DNA from 4 places in the Pantoea sp. Lu_F5_004 genome. Region 1 is predicted to be linked to each of the others. Evidence: predicted binding sites of a transcription regulator. Region 1 holds the regulator's gene; each other region holds the start of a gene.
The links. Region 1 encodes Fur, which represses iron uptake genes when iron is present. Its sites were predicted from a motif close to ATAATAATGAGAACNACTATCAA; they were not measured.

Region 1 (2,204 bases):
ATGTTGATACGCTGAGCAAAGATCCAGCCGATGGCCGCAAAGTTAAAGGCGTAATTCACTGGGTTTCTGCGGATCACGCGCAGCCAGCTGAGTTCCGCCTGTATGACCGTCTGTTCAGTGTGCCAAACCCGGCTGCTGCAGAGGATTTCCTGGCGGTCATTAATCCTGAGTCACTGACCATCAAAAACGGCTTTGTTGAACCCAGCCTGCGCGATGTGGAACCGACAACACCGTTTCAGTTTGAACGTGAAGGTTATTTCTGCGCCGACAGCGTTTACTCGAAACCGACGCAACTGGTGTTTAACCGCACCGTCGGTCTTCGTGATACCTGGACCAAAACGGGCGAATAAATTTTTTGAGGCCGACCTCATAAAATGACAAAAGGGCGATTTATCGCCCTTTTTTATTGCCCCGATTTTTACCATCGCCGACGTTTATTCTGCACTAACCACAACCGGTTCAGTACCGCTTTGTGGGAGTAATCTGAGTTTAAAAAAATTAATCAATTTCAGGATGTGAATTGTCAGCTTTCAGGTAGGCTATCCGCTCTCAGAGGTTGCAAAGCGGGTTACAGAAGGAAAAAAAATGACAGTTCTCGCCCAGGAAGCCAAACACAGTGTCGTCGTTTTACATCAGCTCATTGAACGTATTTTTAATCAGCCAGCCGGATCTGACGACAGTTTCCAGCTGCTGATGTCCTATTTTCATCCTGAATTTCGCATGGTGACCCCAAAGGGCAAAGAGTACAATCTGAACGAGGTCGAGGATCTTTTCCAGCAGTTGCAAGGGCAGCGGGAAGGGATGCGCATTGCCACCTGTGAACATGTCATTCTCTCTCATCATGAAAAAGAGATCGTCGTACAGTATCGTGAAATGCAGATGATGAACGGCAATAACCAGAGCCGCATTTCGCTGGCCATTCTGGATTGCAGCAGCTCCATTCCACGCTGGCGCTATCTGCAGGAGACGCTGGTCGCCTGAGTTGAGGGCAGAAAACAGACGAAAAAAAACCGGTGAATTCACCGGTTTTTTTATTTCAGGCCGCGCCAGCGTTACTGGTCGTGCAGCGTTTCGTCTTCACGGCAGTCGCCCAGCGTACAGTGTCCATAGAGATAGAGGCTGTGGTTGGTCAGCTTGATGCCATGACGAGTCGCGATTTCACGCTGACGCGTTTCAATCGATTCGTCGCTGAACTCGATAACCTTGCCGCAATCCAGGCAGATCAGGTGATCGTGGTGATGCTGCTGCGTCAGTTCGAAGACAGACTTGCCGCCTTCAAAGTTGTGACGAGTCACAATACCGGCATCATCAAACTGGTTCAGAACACGGTAAACGGTCGCCAGGCCAATCTCTTCGCCAATGTCGATCAGGCGTTTATACAAATCTTCCGCACTGACGTGATGGCACTCAGGTTCCTGAAGCACTTCCAGAATTTTCAGTCTGGGCAGCGTTACTTTCAGGCCAGCCTTCTTTAATGCGGTGTTGTTGTCAGTCATGCGGATTTTGTCCTGTTACTAATATTCACTTTTGTGGCTTATCGCCTTGAATGTCGATCTGTGCTCATTCTCATTTGCGTCTCATTATAGAACTGAAGCGATGAAATGAAAACCAGAGGGCGTGTCTGAATCATCATGGGCTATTGGGGATTCGTCACCGGGCCGGGGAAGATTCTGACAGAGGTCTGTTAGCACATCACTTAGTCTTGCCGCCTGAGAAAATAAGCGGAAGATCGATGCGGGTATTCTACAGATTAAACGGAGAAAGTTAAAAAAATGTGGCTATTATTTCTATAGGCATTTTCATTGCCTCAATGTGAGCTGGCGCTCACATTGAGTCGGGCAGGATCAGGCTTCGATGATCTCTTTCAGCTGCAGTTCATCAAAAATCTGCTTAACCCACTGCTCCACACGCTGGCTGGTCAGCTCAGGCTGGCGATCTTCGTCAATGGCCAGGCCCAGGAAGTGGGTGTCATCGGCCAGGCCTTTCGAGGCTTCGAAGTGATAACCTTCAGTTGGCCAGTGTCCGACAATCACGGCACCGTGCGGTTCGATAATGTCGCGAATCGTGCCCATGGCATCACAGAAATACTCTGCGTAATCTTCCTGGTCGCCACAGCCAAACAGCGCAACCAGCTTGCCGTTAAAATCGATCTCTTCCAGCGTCGGGAAAAAGTCATCCCAGTCGCACTGCGCTTCACCGTAGTA
Region 2 (2,204 bases), 750 kb from region 1:
CGATAGGTAAATTGTCGTTCGCCATCAATCACCGCCACGCTCTCGCTGTCGCGATGACGTTCCAGGATGTCGGTCATCGGCAGATCGAGCCAGTAGCCTTTTTCACGGTAACGTGCGGCCAGATCGTCCGGCCAGCGGCTGTAGGAAATCGTCATACAGGTTCCTTTATTGCAGTCCAAAAGCGCGAAGCATGGTGTCGAGTTTGACGCCGGTTTCACGCCATTCTGATTCAGGTTGTGAGTCCGCTACGATGCCTGCGCCCGCAAACAGCCGCACCCGCGGGCCATTCACCGTACCGCAGCGAATGGTGACGACCCATTCGCCATTGCCCTGATCGTCACACCAGCCGACGATGCCGCCAAACAGCTGACGTTCAAATGGCTCCAGTCGCTGAATCAGCGCCTGAGCACGCTGATGCGGGAAGCCGCTGAGGGCCGGTGTCGGATGCAGCAGACAGGCCAGTGACAGCGCATTTTCGCGATCGTCCAGCACGTCACCCTGAATCTGCGTAGCGAGATGCCACAATGTTGCGGTGGTCAGCAGTGAAGGTGTCTCGGGGACCGACAGCAGGCGGCTGCGCGGCTGCAGCGTCGCACGCATCGCATCCGTGACCAGCTTATGCTCATGACGATCTTTTGCTGAGTGCATCAGGCTGTCGCCAGAGGCCTGGTCATGCTGCGGATCGCGATGACGCGGCGCTGAACCGGCCAGCGGACAGGAGCTGAACTGGCGGCCCTGCTTACGAATCATCAGTTCCGGGCTGGCGCCAACCAGCGCGCCGCCATCGGGCAGCGGCAGATGAAAGTGATAGCTGTTAGGGTTCTGCGCCACGATGCGCTGCATCAGGGCGGCCGTATCAACCGGCTGTTCCGCCACGATATCCATCAGCCGCGACAACACCACTTTATCCAGATCGCCGCGCTGCGTGGTCGCCACTGCCTGCGCAACCATGTCGATGAAAATGTCATGTTCCGGCACCGCCGTGCGGCGACGCACCTGCGGCAGTTCAGCCTCAGCCAGAGAGGCACTGGCGTTGAGGTCGTCACGGTTAAAGGTCTGATACGACTCAGGGATAAACAGCGCAGCGGGCTGATCCACGTCGAAGGGGATTGCACCCACCAGAATGGGATGGGCAATGCCCTGTTTTCTGGCTGAAGCAAAATGGTGCTGTAGTTGCTGCTGAAACTCCCCTGTCAGCTGCTCACCCTGCTTCACCGGCGCGGTAAGGGTAGTAAAACAGCCCTGTGTGGTCAGGCTTTGCCAGGGAGAGGTAAACAGAAAGCCACGGCAGAGTGCCGGGAAATCCTGCAACAAGGGATGTTCAAATGCCAGCGATTCCACCATAATTTCCACCTATAAATGATAAGATAACTAATAATGATTATCATTTGTATTGTGGGCCAGTAACCTACGTTGATTAGCCGAAAGTGTCAATAATTACGCGGCGATTCAGCTGGCATGGCCGGTTAAATCAGCACAAATGGTCTCTCTCTTTTTGCGGGTAAAAGTGGACGAAAATCTATGAGTAAACATGGTGTCACATCGGCGATAGCGCTGTTTTTCCTGAGTATCAGCCTGTTCAGCGTTACCGCTGCTGCCCAGACCGGCTGGCCGCGGACTGTCGCCGGGGCAACAGGCAATATCACGCTGACCCAGGCACCTATGCGTATTGTTTCGACCAGCGTTACCCTGACAGGCTCGCTGCTGGCGATTGATGCGCCGGTCGTCGCCAGTGGCGCAACTGCACCCGGCAGTCGGCTGGCTGATAAGCAGGGATTCTTCCGTCAGTGGGGCGAAGTGGCCAAACAGCGCGGCGTAAAACGTCTCTACATTGGTGAGCCCAGTGCAGAAGCGATTGCTGCTGAAGCGCCAGACCTGATTGTGGTCAGCGCCACCGGGAATGATTCGGCGCTCAAACTTGTCGATCAACTCGCGGCGATTGCGCCGGTGCTGGTGGTGAATTACGACGATAAAAGCTGGCAGCAACTGGTGACGTTGCTGGGCGAGGCGACCGGGCATGAAGCGGAAGCTGCCGCCCGGAAAGCTGAGTTTGATGCGCGAGAAAAGGCTCTGAAAGCGAAGCTGACCCTGCCGCCGCAGCCGGTTTCAGCGATGGTGTGGAACGGGGATGGCCGGGCAGTCAATCTATGGACGGATGCGTCGGCGCAGGGGAAATTACTGCAGCAACTGGGCTTCACTCTGGC
Region 3 (2,204 bases), 450 kb from region 1:
CGATGATACTCAGCACCCAGGGTGACGCGGTGCTCCAGTTCTCCGGTGCCGAACTCAGCCTGTAAGCGGTTATCGGTGGACCAGGCCGAGAGCGACGAGCGCTCGCCAGAGTAATATCGGTTCAGCAGATCGGGATTCACGCTGTCCCAGCCAATCTGATAGACCTGATCGAGATCGACATTCGAGTGGCTGTAGCTGCCGGTCGAGGAGAATGACCAGACGTCGTTAAAGCGATGGGCGAAATCGAAGCTGTAGATCTGCTCGCGACGCTTGAACTGATCGAGATCGCTGTTGCCCTCATAAAAGCCGTTGCTCAGCTTGTAGCCATTGTGTTCGGTGAGGCTGCCGTCACCCGGTACCGAACCGTGATAGCCGCCTGACGGATCCTTCTGCAGATAGGCTTTCAGGATCAGATGCGTATCCTCATCCGGCTGCCACATCAGCTGCGGCATCAGCGCATATTTCTCTTCGCGGGTGTGATCGTACTGGGTATCACTGTTGCGGGTCACGCCGGTCAGGCGAAACGCCCACTGATCGTTGATGGCATTGGTGTAGTCAAACATCGTGCCGGTGGTGGCGTTGCTGCCCGCCTGCAACTGGATGTGACCCTCTTCGCTGAACTGAGGACGCTTGGTGACCATGTTGACCAGTCCGCCCGGCACCGTCTGACCATAGAGCGCAGAAGAGGGGCCTTTGATCACGTCGATGCGCTCAAGGAAGGCGTTATCCACCTGCAGGCCGTTGAAACTGCCGCCGTCGCTCATCAGCCGCATGCCGTCGAGGAAGGTGTTATCGACATCGCCGCCATGGAAGCCACGCAGCGCAATGGTGTCGTAACGGGTAGCGGCACCGCCGAAGTTGGTGAAGACACCGGAACTATAGCCCAGCGCCTGATTCAGGGTCAGCGCGCCCTGATCCTGCATCTGCTGGCGGGTAACCACGGAAATCGATTGCGGCGTAGTGATCAGCGGACGATCGCTTTTGGTTGCGCCCTGGCTGGTCGTCGCCAGATAACCCTGGGTCGGCGAGGTCGAATCTTCCTGCGGTTGCGCAGTCACCACCATATCGGCAGCAAAACTCAGAGCAGGCGCGGTCAGCGCCAGGGTGCAGAGGCGAACATAACCTTTCAGCGACAATGACAGTTTCATCAAAATTCCTTTCTTGGCAAAGGTTCAGGCAGGTGAATAAAAGCTTTGATAGGCAATCTCATTATCATAATGAGAATTATTACCTTTTGTAAATTGGCTGCAATTTTGCCTGTTGATGAAAGAAGGTCAAGTAAAATTCGCGGAAATGAAGTGGGGATACCCCCGGCGAGACCAGAGGTATCCAGAGAGGATTAAGGTTGTGAGGCAGACGCCTGTGGAATATCGTGGGCGCTGTTACAGGTTTTATCTTTCGGGCAGTACTTATCCAGCAGTTTCAGCGTGACGCCGTTAGTCCAGCCGAAGCCATCCTGCAGCGGATATTCACCGCCACCACCGCCGCCGAGATTTTTGCCCTCAACGACATATTTCTCCACCAGCTTATGCTCACGGTCATAAGTGTTCTGAACGTTTTGCAGGAAGCGTAATCCCACCTCTTTCGCCAGTTTTGGCTGGTTGTAGTGCTCCAGACCTTCCACAGCGACCCACTGCAGCGGTGCCCAGCCATTGGGTGCATCCCACTGCTGACCGTTGTTTACGGTGGTGGTCACCAGACCGCCAGGTTTCAGCAGCTGTTTTTCAACCGCGCTGGCGGTGCTTTCAGCCTGCTTATCGCTGGCGACCTGCAGATAGAGCGGGAACAGCGCGGCAGCAGTCAGCTGAGGATGGACCTGCTTTTTCTGCCAGTCATAATCGGCGTACCAGTTCTGCTTGCTGTCCCACAGATAGCGGTTGATCGCCGCCTGGCGCTTCTCCGCGCGATCGGCAAACTGCTTCGCCAGATCGCTCTGCTTGTTCATCTGATAGCCTTTTGACAGGGTCTGCTCCAGATGGAACAGCAGGCTGTTGAGGTCAACCGGGGCCAGCTGCGTGGTACGAATTGTCGACAGGTTATGCGCATCGGTAAACCAGCGCGAACTGAAATCCCAGCCCGACGCCGCACCGGAACGCAGCTCACGGTAGAGTTCAGCTTTATTGCGCTGCGGCGCTTTCTGCGCGGTGGCAATGTCATCCATCCAGGATTCAGTGCGAGGCACGTCGCGCGCATCCCAGTAGCGG
Region 4 (2,204 bases), 1.9 Mb from region 1:
CGTTAACCAGCGACTCCGGCGTGACCTGATCGTTACCGACGTAAAGCTGCTTATCCGCTTTAATCGACAGGTAAACCGGCTTTTCCGGGCGCGGCTGCGGCGCGCTGGTTGAGGCGGGCAGATTGACGCGTACGTCGACCGTGGCCAGCGGCGCGGCCACCATAAAGATGATCAGCAGAACCAGCATGACGTCGATAAACGGCGTCACGTTGATCTCATGCATTTCACCATCGGTTTCCAGATCGTCGTTTAATCGCATTGCCATAAGAACTTACCCTAAGCGCAGTTTCTGAGCCGTCGCAGGACGCGGAACATCAGTCGCGACGGTGCCCAGATCGATATCACGGCTCTGCAGCAGCATCACCTGAGCGGCGACATCACCCAGCGAGGCTTTATAGTTGGCGATCATGCGGGCAAAGACATTGTAGATCACCACCGCCGGAATCGCAGCGATCAGGCCAATCGCCGTTGCCAGCAGCGCTTCGGCGATACCCGGTGCAACAACCGCAAGGTTCGTCGTCTGGGTTTTAGCGATGCCGATAAAGCTGTTCATGATGCCCCATACGGTGCCGAACAGGCCGATAAACGGCGCAACCGAACCGATGGTCGCCAGGAAGCCATTGCCCCGGCCTGCATGGCGGCTAAACGCAGCGACGCGGCGCTCAAGGCGGAAACTGGTGCGATCTTTAATCCCGTTGGTATCTTCCACGCCAGCCGACAGTTCAAGTTCATTCTGCGCATCATTCAGCAGCACCACACTGTGGCTGTGACCGGTAAACGACTGGGCAATGCGGGCGGCGTCGTTCAGATTGCGGGCTTCGCCCAGCGCCAGATGCTCGCGCTTCAGGCGGCGCTTAGCGGCGCTGAGTTCGGCATATTTGCCGAAGAAGATCGCCCAGGTCACCACTGAGGCCAATAACAGGCCAATCATGACCACCTTTACCACGATATCGGCATGTTGATACATGCCCCAAACGGAGAGGTCCGTTTGCATCAAATCACTGGCTACCACGCTGCTTCTCCAACTTCTGATTCAGGGATGCGAGACAAGCGCGAATAATAGCAAAATGACGGCGAATTGATAGTAGTTCTCATTAGTATTTACAAAGCTGATCGCCGCCATTTACCCGCAATTGACCAGGTTTAAACACTTTTAAGAAGGATGTTTCGAAAATGTGAAGTTGCATGAAAATTTATTAAAACATCGTTTCAAAATGTGATGGCATTCATTCAATCAGCATTGCCGTATTTTACTGGCGCGCGTTTTCACTATGCTGGCTCCACACGGTTCTCTCCGGTTAGCCCCCGACGCCGGACGCCGTCCTACCTCAGCGGGAGACAAAATAATGAGAATGACGAAAACATGCCTGGCCAGTGCCCTGGCGGCGATGATGATGAGCGCCACCGCCACGGCACAGGTGATCAAAGTGGCTGAAGTCCAGCCTGCCGGTTATCCGACCGTGGTCGCGCTGCAGCACATGGGCGATAAACTCAAACAGGCCACCGATGGACGGCTGGAGATGAAGCTCTATGCCGGTGGCGTGCTGGGGGACGAAGATCAGACGCTGCAACAGGTGCAGCTGGGCGCAATCGACATGATCCGTGTGTCGCTGGCGCCGGTCACCTCGATCGCCCCGGAAACCAGCGTGCTGACCCTGCCCTATATTTTCCGCGACATTGACCACATGCACAAAGTGCTGGATGGCGAGATAGGCCGCGAAATTGCCGACAAGTTCGATAAAGATCCCAACGCCCGCATGGTGTTTCTGGGCTGGACTGATGCTGGTGAGCGCAACATGATCACCAAGAAGCCGCTGGCAAAACCGGAAGATCTGAAAGGCATGAAGATCCGGGTGCAGAACAGCGCCATCTCGCTGGCGACCCTGAAAGCGATGGGCGCGAATCCGGTGGCGATGGGCGTCAGTGAAGTGTTCAGTGCGATGCAGACCGGTGTGGTCGATGGCACCGAGAACAACCCGCCTACTTTTGTCGCCCATAACTATATGCCGGTGGCGAAGTACTACACCCTCAGCGGCCACTTTATCCAGCCAGAGATGATCCTGTTTTCAAAACGCGCCTGGGATCGCCTGAAACCTGAGGATCAGGCGCTGCTGAAGAAGCTCGGCAAAGAGGCGCAGGATGAGGAGCGTCAGCTCTGGGCGACCTATACCGAGCAGTCGATCGCCAAAATGAAGGCAGGCGGC

Region 2: the regulator Fur is predicted to act here: its motif matches at 1,372-1,394, upstream of ACR8BN_RS17100 (isochorismate synthase).
Region 3: the regulator Fur is predicted to act here: its motif matches at 1,194-1,216, upstream of ACR8BN_RS11470 (TonB-dependent siderophore receptor).
Region 4: the regulator Fur is predicted to act here: its motif matches at 1,079-1,101, upstream of exbB (tol-pal system-associated acyl-CoA thioesterase).

What each region holds. Positions count from the first base shown of each region.
Region 1 covers NZ_CP194946.1:2,933,307-2,935,510, reverse strand. Annotated here, with positions in the region: gene glnS (glutamine--tRNA ligase) at 1-350, shown strand, start outside; gene ACR8BN_RS13650 (hypothetical protein) at 586-981, shown strand; gene fur (ferric iron uptake transcriptional regulator) at 1,053-1,496, opposite strand; gene fldA (flavodoxin FldA) at 1,845-2,204, opposite strand, start outside.
Region 2 covers NZ_CP194946.1:3,687,719-3,689,922, reverse strand. Annotated here, with positions in the region: gene ACR8BN_RS17105 ((2,3-dihydroxybenzoyl)adenylate synthase) at 1-155, opposite strand, end outside; gene ACR8BN_RS17100 (isochorismate synthase) at 166-1,344, opposite strand; gene fepB (Fe2+-enterobactin ABC transporter substrate-binding protein) at 1,522-2,204, shown strand, end outside.
Region 3 covers NZ_CP194946.1:2,481,786-2,483,989, reverse strand. Annotated here, with positions in the region: gene ACR8BN_RS11470 (TonB-dependent siderophore receptor) at 1-1,148, opposite strand, end outside; gene treA (alpha,alpha-trehalase TreA) at 1,340-2,204, opposite strand, start outside.
Region 4 covers NZ_CP194946.1:711,813-714,016, reverse strand. Annotated here, with positions in the region: gene exbD (TonB system transport protein ExbD) at 1-265, opposite strand, end outside; gene exbB (tol-pal system-associated acyl-CoA thioesterase) at 272-994, opposite strand; gene ACR8BN_RS03440 (TRAP transporter substrate-binding protein) at 1,347-2,204, shown strand, end outside.